4 regions of the Arthrobacter sp. efr-133-TYG-104 genome follow, and region 1 is predicted to be linked to each of the others. Evidence: riboswitches for the same ligand, from Rfam matches in the RefSeq annotation. Region 1 holds a riboswitch; each other region holds the start of a gene.
What was found. A riboswitch is a leader RNA that binds a small molecule or an ion and turns the genes downstream of it on or off. The one in region 1 is predicted to bind thiamine pyrophosphate.
Positions count from the first base shown of each region.

Region 1 (2,196 bases):
GCCAGTAGCAGGGCAGCACTGCGGCCAGCACCACTGCGTAGCTGCCGGATGATGTTGCGGCCAGCAGGTGGTCCACGTAGGACTTGGTGACAGGCCCGGTTATGGTTGTCGCCGTCCTGGTGCTCAACCAGTTCCTGTGCAGCTCTGACTCGACCTCTAAGCACATCTGCGATCCCCGGGCCCAGAACAATTGCTCCTCCTCGGTGGGGGCAAGCGCACCTGCCCGGGCCAGCACCCTTGAGTAGCCGTTAAGGTAGAGGGCGTCCTGGGCGAGGTAGTACGTGAATTCCGTCTCGTCGAGCGCCCCGGACTGGAGGCCCTGGATGAAGCTGAGTCCGTAAATTGCCTCCAATTCAGGCCACGCCTCCCGCCAGAGAACCTTGGCAAACTCCCCCTGCTGGAGTCCTGTGTGGAGGTGGTGGAAGTGGTGCACAGGGCCTTTCCCGTGGCCTACACCGAGGACGTCGGACGTAGCCAGCGCCTGAAGTAACCATGGTTTTACTTCGCGCAGGGAGGCCTCCCAATTACCGGTGCGGACCTGGACTGTGGCTAATGCCGATGACAGGGAGCATCCGGTCCCGTGGCTGTTTACTGTCTCCACCCTGGCACCGGCCACCTCGATGACATCTTGGCCGAGGAGACCCGTGGTGTTAACGAGGGCGTCGGGGCATTCACTACCGGCCAGGTGGCCTCCCTTGACCAACACCGTGTTTCCGTACTCGGCCGCCAGACGCTTGCCTTGGTCCAGCGCCGTAGCCCAGTCCGTTGCCTCGGGCTCCCCCAACAGGACGGCGAGCTCAGGGAGGTTGGGGGTAACGAGGTCCGCAAGGGGCAGGAGTTCCCGCAAAGCTGACTCTGAGGATTCGCGCAGGAGCCGGTCGCCACTTGTGGCAACCATCACCGGATCTATCACCACGACGGCGGGACGCGTCTCTTCGAGCCAAGCCCGAACCTCGTTGATCACGGCGACGTCGCCGAGCATGCCAACCTTGACGGCGTCGACGGCGATATCGTCTCCGATGGCATCCAACTGTTGGCGCAAGAACTCAACCGGGGGGACGTGCACGGCACGGACGCCCATGGTGTTCTGTGCTGTCAAGGCCGTGATGGCCGCCATCCCGTAGCCCCCCTGCGCAGCGATGCTCTTGAGGTCCGCTTGTATCCCGGCGCCCCCGGACGGATCGGAGCCCGCGATGCTCAGCACGCGCGGTATGGAGCGACGCGAAAGGTTTAAAGGGTAAACGGCAGGGTATGGCGACGTTGTCATGGGACATCCCTTCGCCGGTGCTAACCGGACAGGTTCAACGGGTCTGGATCTCAGCCTGGCCTAATGCCGGCACCCCGTGTCAGTTCCCCAGCTTAACGGCCAAACCTGCCGCTGGGTAATTCGGAACGGCTCGGAACCGCGACCGGAACGGCAAAGGACCCGGCAACTCCGCGTAGGCGGAGTTGCCGGGTCCTTCAGGTGTTTGCGCTACAGTTCCGACGCCGGTACGCCGACTCCGAGGATGATGGGCTCATCCGATGAAGCTTTCTTGGCGGGCTCGGCCGGAGCCTTTGCCTCGTGGGCCGATCCGCCGGAAGCGGCGCCCACTGTGTGCTCCACGCTTGTCTCGTTGGCAGCTCCTTGGGCCCTGCTGGCGCTGCGGTTACGGCGGCCGCGGCGCGACCCGGAAGCAGGGGCACGGCCAAGGTCCTGCTGCGGGCCGGGAGCCGATGTTTCGGGCTCCGCTGCGGCGGGTGCCTGTTCAGCCGGTTCGTGTCCTGCGGGTGCCTGTTCTGCGGACGCCGGAGCCTCTCCCAGATGAGAGAAGGCCTCAGCCAAAAGGTCCAAGCTCATGGCCGGCTTGACCGCTGGTTCCTCGTGGTGTTCGACGAACGGAAGGGCAACTTCCTCGCCGCCAAATCGCAGAACCGGGGTTGAACGGGTCTCGGAGACCTCGCCCGCGGCAGGCTCTGCATCGGGCAGTCCGGTCTGGGTGGTTCCCGAAACGGGCTCGCCGGATTCGCCTTGGCGGTGCGCCAGCTCCTCAGTGCGGTGAACCTCGTCGTCGTGCAGGTGCGCGGCATGTGCCGCAGCTGCGATAGTCGCCAGCGCCGCCCTTGTGGCCTCCGCCTTGGCCTGGCGCACCGGGTCCTGGCTTTCCGTGGGTGCCGAAGGTGCCGGCGCAGGCATGTGGGCTGGAACAGCGGCTT
Region 1 is NZ_JARVTA010000017.1:31,672-33,867, reverse strand. Features, by position in the region: gene thiD (bifunctional hydroxymethylpyrimidine kinase/phosphomethylpyrimidine kinase) at 1-1,267, opposite strand, end outside; TPP riboswitch at 1,257-1,354, opposite strand; gene QRN04_RS13160 (Rne/Rng family ribonuclease) at 1,475-2,196, opposite strand, start outside.

Region 2 (2,196 bases), on a different contig from region 1:
AGGCGTTGCTTCTGCCCGCCGGACAGCGCCGCCGTCGGGTGATCAAGGGCCAAACCCGCACCAGCCGCGGTGCGCAAGCCGACGTCGTCGAGTGCTTCATGAACGCGGGCCCATATCTCCTCCCGGGGCACGCAGAGGTTCTCCGCGCCAAAGGCGACATCGTCACCCACACGGGAGAGGACAACCTGCGTTTCGGGGTCCTGCTGCATCAAGCCTGCCCGGCCCCGCTGGGCGCGGGGCGCAACGCCGTCGATCAGCAGCGAACCCGTCTCATCCGAGTCGTCTTCCTCATCACCCAAGACCCCGGCTAGGGCATGCAAAAGCGTGGACTTGCCCGCGCCTGAGGGACCCAGCAACAGCACGCGCTCCCCCGGTTCGATCCGGAGGTCAAGGCCTTGAATGGCCGGCTGGGGCCGCCCGGCATGCCGCCAACCCCAGCCCTCGGCCAGGATGGCGGCAGGCCGCGCGTCGTAGGTGGAACCCATCAGTTGAAGACGGGCTCCGAAGCCGCTTTGCGCGACGCGAACGAGCTCAGCACGCCCGTCGTCGCAAGGCCACGGGTGGCGAGCCACGACAGTGCGCCGGCAATGATCGCGCCGGAAACGGTGGTGAAGATGATGTACGTCAGCTTGTCGAGTGCTTCGTAGGCGATGTTCCAACCCCACGGCAGGAAGCAGTCGTTGAGGCCGCAGAACAAGCCCGCGCCCGCTCCGGCGAGGAGCGCCGTCGGCAGGTTGAACTTCTTGTAGCGGAAGGCCGCGAAGATGAGCTCGGCGCCGAGGCCTTGGAGTACGCCGGAGATCAGCACGGTGGTGCCGTACTGGGAGCCCATGATGAGCTCGCTGGCTGCTGCCACGGTTTCGCAGAACAGCGCCGCGCCCGGTTTACGGATGATGAGTGCTCCCAAGACCGCCGGGATCATCCAACCGCCGGCGATGATGCCGGTCAGTGGAGGATACGTTGCGTCCAGCGGGATGGAGATGATTGCGGCGCCCTGGTCCCAAGCCCAGAAGATCACGCCGCCGGCGATGGCGATAAGGGCCGCCACCACGATGTCTACTACGCGCCAGTTGTAACTGGTCTTTTTCACGTTTACCGTGGTCATTTTTTCTGCCTCCTGAGGTTTACAGGAGGGGAAAGCACCTGGGTCCCAGCGGCCTGCGCCGCCCTGATCCGGACACTTTGAGAAGCTCGACTCCCTTGCGCCGGTACTAACCGGATCAGGTTCGAGGGTCTGCGGCTGTCCGCACTCTCAGCGCCCTCGCGTCACCTGCATCGCTGCAGGTTACGACGGCGGCGCTCCCCTGTCGTTTTGAATCTGCCCTTGTGGGCTGGTTCAGTTTACACCTGCGTTGCGGGGCCCGCTCTCCATGATTACGACGACGTTTGCCCTGCGCAGCGGGCCTCGCAACGAGACCTGAGAGAATGACTCAATGACCAACGTTCCGCGGCACACGATTCCGACCGAAAATGGTGCCCCGGCAAAACCGCGCCTCGCCGCGAGCGTCATCTTGCTCCGCGACGCACCAGGTGGCTTGGAAGTCTTTGTCCAGCACCGGGTCAGCACCATGGATTTCGCCGCCGGCATGGTGGTCTTCCCAGGTGGGCGTGTTGACGCGGCGGACCACCACGGGTGGAACTACCCAGCGGACTTGTTGGCGAGCCATGCCGCGGACTGGCACTTGAGCTCCATCAGCGAAGACCCCGCACTGGAACACAAGATGGCCGGCACCATCCTGGCAGCAGCCATCCGTGAGGTCCAGGAGGAGTCCGGACTAACCCTGGAAGCCGCGAATCTCCGGCCATGGGCCAACTGGATCACACCCACAGACATGCCCAAGCGATTCGACACTTTCTTCTACGTCGCAAAGCCGGCCGCGGGAGCTGACCCGCGGCACCAAACAACGGAGGCGTGGCAGTCCTTGTGGATGCCGGTACAACAGATCCTGGAAGCCGAGGCAGCACACAGCCTCAAGCTCATGCCGCCCACGTTCTTCCTGCTCAAGGAAATCGCCGGTTTCGGCTCGGTGGAGGCTGTGTGGTCAGCAGAGCACGACGTCATTCCAGTCCTCGCCGGGCCCGGTTCCCTTGCCGCGTTCCTCAAGGCCCACGCCGGGCCCTAAGGGACACGACGGGAAGCCGCAACGAACGGTGCCGCTCCTGCCGTTGCCATTAGGCTGGGGGCATGAACCTCTT
Region 2 is NZ_JARVTA010000037.1:26,537-28,732, forward strand. Features, by position in the region: gene QRN04_RS17895 (ABC transporter ATP-binding protein) at 1-485, opposite strand, end outside; gene QRN04_RS17900 (ECF transporter S component) at 485-1,105, opposite strand; TPP riboswitch at 1,180-1,316, opposite strand; gene QRN04_RS17905 (NUDIX hydrolase) at 1,434-2,123, shown strand; gene QRN04_RS17910 (DUF4235 domain-containing protein) at 2,186-2,196, shown strand, end outside.
Region 2: linked by a shared signal. The riboswitch ahead of QRN04_RS17900 (ECF transporter S component) and the one ahead of thiD (bifunctional hydroxymethylpyrimidine kinase/phosphomethylpyrimidine kinase) in region 1 are both predicted to bind thiamine pyrophosphate.

Region 3 (2,196 bases), on a different contig from region 1:
CAGCCTGTCCGCGGTGGTCCAGGACCCGCCCTGTGATGGCGGTGACGAGCGTGCTAACGGAGGCGTCCTCCGCGACGGCGTGGTCTGCACCGTTGAGTTTGATGTTCATGCCGATCCTAGGTTGAGCGTTTGAGTGTTTTCAGAATGCGTGAGGGCAGATCGCTGCGGATCGAACCGGTCGGGCCGGAAGATTGACCAGCGGGGGTCCGAGAAGCCATCAAGCAATCGGCCCACTATCTTGGCGGCGACTGGTGTCAGGAGGACACCATGGCGGAAGAATCCGGTGGCGATGACCAGCCCTTCAATGTCACCCTTGGAGCCGGCGACGCGCCCAAGGAGCGGTGCGTTATCCGGGGTGCCCGGCCTGGCGCGGGCTGTGACCTCCAGGAGTTCGAGTTCGGCCACCGCCGGAACCAGTGCTTGGGCGTCCCGCAGGAGTTGGTACACACCGCCGGCGGAGACGGCATCGGTGCCCGACGATAATCCGTCTTCTCTTTGTGTCGCCCCAATGACCACCGTTCCATCGTCCCGGGGAACGATGTAAATGGGCACGCCACGGACCACTCCCCGGATGGTTGAGGTGACCAAAGGCCGGAGGTGCTCCGGTACCCGAAGCCTGAGGATGTCGCCATACACAGGACGCAGCGGCAGTGCCAGCCCGTCCGGGAGTCCGGGGAACTGCCGGGCGCCCAGCCCGTTGGCCAGCACCGTCTCTTCCGCCACAACAACCGATCCGGAGTCGAGTTGGACGCCGGTGACGCGTTCGCCGTCCTGCATCAGGCCTGTTGCTGCGGACGCCGCCCCGAATCCGTCTCTAGCTCCGGCCACCCAGGTGGTGTCTGCCGGTGAATGCCTGGCCAGCCCGGCCAGGAGGCAGGCCGCCAGCTTCCGTGGATCCACCTGATGGTCGGATGGAATATCAAAGACGCAGGAAATATGTGGACTCAGCAGCGGCTCACGCTCCCGCGCCTGCCGCAAGGCCATGGGTTCCACCGCCAGGCCGGCGGCGAGCTGCGCGGAGCGGAGATCCATCAGCGCACGACGATCCGCCGCGTCCGCGCCCACTGCAAGGGTCGACGTCGTGCGGTAACCGGTGCTCCCGCCCGCTGTAGAGAGGCCGGCGGCGAACGACGGCCACAAGCGGGAGGATTCGAGCATAAGTTCCAGGAGGGCTTCCTCCTGGTAGTGCAATTCGCTGACCGGGGCCAGCATTCCGGCGGCAGCAAAGGTCGCCCCGGTAGCGGGGCGGGGGTCGATGAGTACCACCGAGCGGCCGAGTCGACGGGCTTCGTGGGCGATGCCCAGGCCGATGACTCCCCCACCGACCACGGCGACGTCGGCATGCAGGGGCCCTTCGCCGCCCGGGATGTGGCTGGATTCTGCCATCTGTTTCCTTCCCTACGCCGGTACTAGCCGGATCAGGTCAAGCGGTCGGCGCTGAAGCCCTCTCAGCCGGACGGTCATATGACGTTTTCCGGCTCCCGCAGTACGTGCCCAGTTTAGAGGAACTACTGTGGTTCCATGACCCAGCACCAAGCCATTGCCTCTGCCCGCCTCTACTTGTGCACTGATGCGCGGGCGCGGCAGGGCGACTTTGAAGACTTCGTGGACGCGGCCTTCCAGGGCGGCGTGGACATCATCCAACTGCGGGATAAGACCCTGGAAGCGGCCGAGGAACTGGAAAAACTTGCGATCCTCCGTTCGGTTGCCGAGCGTCACGGCCGGTTATGGGCCGTGAACGACCGGGCGGACGTCGCCAGTGTTTCCGGGGCTCCCGTGTTCCATATCGGGCAAAAAGACCTTCCCTTGGATGCTGCCCGCGGGCTTCTCAGCGGCAACACAGCGATCGGCCTTTCCAGCCACGATCCCCAACAGATCGATGCGGCCATCAACGCTTCTGCGAGCACGGCAGCCTTGGACTATTTCTGTGTCGGCCCGGTCTGGGCAACGCCGACCAAACCTGGCCGTGCCGCCGTCGGACTGGAGCTGGTCACATATGCCGCAGAAGCCGTGAAGCGTGTGGAGGAGAAGGCCGGGCGGAACGAACCGCTGCCCTGGTTCGCGATCGGCGGCATCGATCTTGACAACGTGGAACACGTGGTGGCCGCGGGGGCCAGCCGCGTCGTCGTCGTCCGCGCCATCACCGAAGCCAATGATCCGACGACGGCAGCCAAGTCACTGATCGAAGCGCTGGAC
Region 3 is NZ_JARVTA010000012.1:77,328-79,523, reverse strand. Features, by position in the region: gene thiS (sulfur carrier protein ThiS) at 1-109, opposite strand, end outside; gene thiO (glycine oxidase ThiO) at 106-1,386, opposite strand; TPP riboswitch at 1,379-1,495, opposite strand; gene thiE (thiamine phosphate synthase) at 1,522-2,196, shown strand, end outside.
Region 3: linked by a shared signal. The riboswitch ahead of thiO (glycine oxidase ThiO) and the one ahead of thiD (bifunctional hydroxymethylpyrimidine kinase/phosphomethylpyrimidine kinase) in region 1 are both predicted to bind thiamine pyrophosphate.

Region 4 (2,196 bases), on a different contig from region 1:
GACGATCGGAACGGATTGCTCCACCAAGCGGGGAATGTGCCGCGGCAGTAGCCCCGTGGCGTGCTCGATGCAGTCGATGTCGGCGTCGAGCATCTCATCGATGGTGCCCTCGGCGAAGCAATGGGCTGTGACCCGGGCTCCTTCGTCATGGGCTGCAGCGATGGCGTCTTTGACGGTTTTTGCAGGAAAAGAGGACGCTAGATCCCCCATGTCCCGGTCGATCCAGTCACCAACGAGCTTGACCCAGCCATCGCCGTCGCGTGCCTCCTTGCGGACTGTTTCGACAAGTTCGGACGGTTCAATCTCATGGCCCAAGCCCCGCAGGTAGCGTCGGCTCCGGGCGATGTGCCGGCCAGCTCTCAGCAAGCGAGGCAAGTCCTCCCGTTGCTGGACCCAGCGGGTATCGGTTGGCGATCCGGCGTCACGGATCAGCAGCGTCCCGGCGTCGAGGTCCGCCTGGGCCTGGGCGAGCGTGGTTTGCTCATCAACCGCCCCGCCCACTCCCAGCCCAATGTGGCAATGGGCGTCAACGAATCCCGGCAGGACCCAACCGTCCAACACCGCGTCCGGCGGGGCGGAAGGCCGGTCAAAAGTCAGCTGGCCATCCACTGACCACAGCCCTCGCCGTTCCTCGTCAGCCGAGACAAGGACGGGTCCGGAGAATTCGATGATGTTGGCCATGGCAAAAGCCTAGTCCGGACCCACAGGGCTGGGACGTCCCTTAAGGCTGTGATAGCTTCGTCTACGACCACACGGGTGCCCCTGCAGGGGCTGAGATCGGACTGATGCAGTCTGCGACCGTTGAACCTGTCCGGGTAATGCCGGCGAAGGAAGTGAGCAGTCCCTTGAGTAACACCGAAACACAGCACAACCCTGCCCAATCCCAGTCACACTCGCTGGCCTATCTTGAGGATCCCGCGCACGACATCCGGGTCCCCGTCACCGAGATCGCACTGGAGTCCTCTCCCAACGGCGACCCCAACCCTCCCTTGCGGGTATACCGCACGGCGGGTCCTGGCAGTGACCCAGTGGTGGGTCTTGAACCCTTCAGGGCCCCATGGATTCAGTCCCGGGGCGACACGGAAGTCTATTCCGGGCGTGGCCGGAACCTGCTCGACGACGGGAAGTCCGCCGTTCGCCGCGGAGCGGCCTCGGCTGAGTGGAAGGGCACGCAACCTGTGCCCCGCCGCGCCGTCGAGGGCAGGACCGTCACGCAGATGCACTACGCGCGGCAAGGAATCGTCACCCCGGAAATGCGGTTCGTGGCGCTTCGGGAAAACTGCGACGTGGAACTTGTCAGGAGTGAAGTTGCAGCCGGGCGTGCCATCATCCCCAGCAACATCAACCACCCCGAGTCCGAGCCCATGATTATCGGCAAGGCTTTCCTGGTGAAAATCAATGCCAACATCGGAAACTCGGCAGTCACGAGTTCCATCAGGGACGAAGTAGACAAATTGCAGTGGGCCACCCAGTGGGGTGCGGACACCGTCATGGACCTGTCCACGGGCGATGACATCCATACGACCCGCGAGTGGATCGTCCGCAATTCCCCGGTACCGATCGGAACGGTGCCCATCTACCAAGCACTGGAAAAGGTCAACGGCGAAGCCAACAAACTGACGTGGGAAATCTTCCGCGATACGGTGATCGAGCAATGCGAACAAGGTGTGGATTACATGACGATCCATGCCGGCGTCCTGCTGCGCTACGTGCCGCTGACGGCGGACCGCGTCACAGGCATCGTGTCCCGAGGTGGTTCGATCATGGCAGGGTGGTGCCTGGCCCACCACCAGGAGAATTTCCTGTACACCCATTTCGATGAGCTGTGCGGGATCTTCGCCAAGTACGACGTCGCCTTCTCCCTCGGTGATGGTCTGCGCCCCGGCTCCATCGCCGATGCCAACGACGCCGCGCAGTTCGCGGAACTGGACACGCTGGCAGAACTGACCCACCGCGCGTGGGAGTTCGATGTCCAGGTCATGGTGGAAGGCCCCGGACACATCCCCTTCCACCTGGTCCGCGAAAATGTTGAGCGCCAACAGGAACTCTGCAAGGGCGCGCCGTTCTACACACTGGGCCCATTGGTCACGGACATCGCGCCGGGTTACGACCACATCACCTCCGCCATCGGCGCCACCGAAATCGCCCGCTACGGCACTGCGATGCTCTGCTACGTGACCCCCAAGGAACACCTTG
Region 4 is NZ_JARVTA010000006.1:59,694-61,889, reverse strand. Features, by position in the region: gene QRN04_RS05955 (amidohydrolase family protein) at 1-681, opposite strand, end outside; TPP riboswitch at 743-850, shown strand; gene thiC (phosphomethylpyrimidine synthase ThiC) at 819-2,196, shown strand, end outside.
Region 4: linked by a shared signal. The riboswitch ahead of thiC (phosphomethylpyrimidine synthase ThiC) and the one ahead of thiD (bifunctional hydroxymethylpyrimidine kinase/phosphomethylpyrimidine kinase) in region 1 are both predicted to bind thiamine pyrophosphate.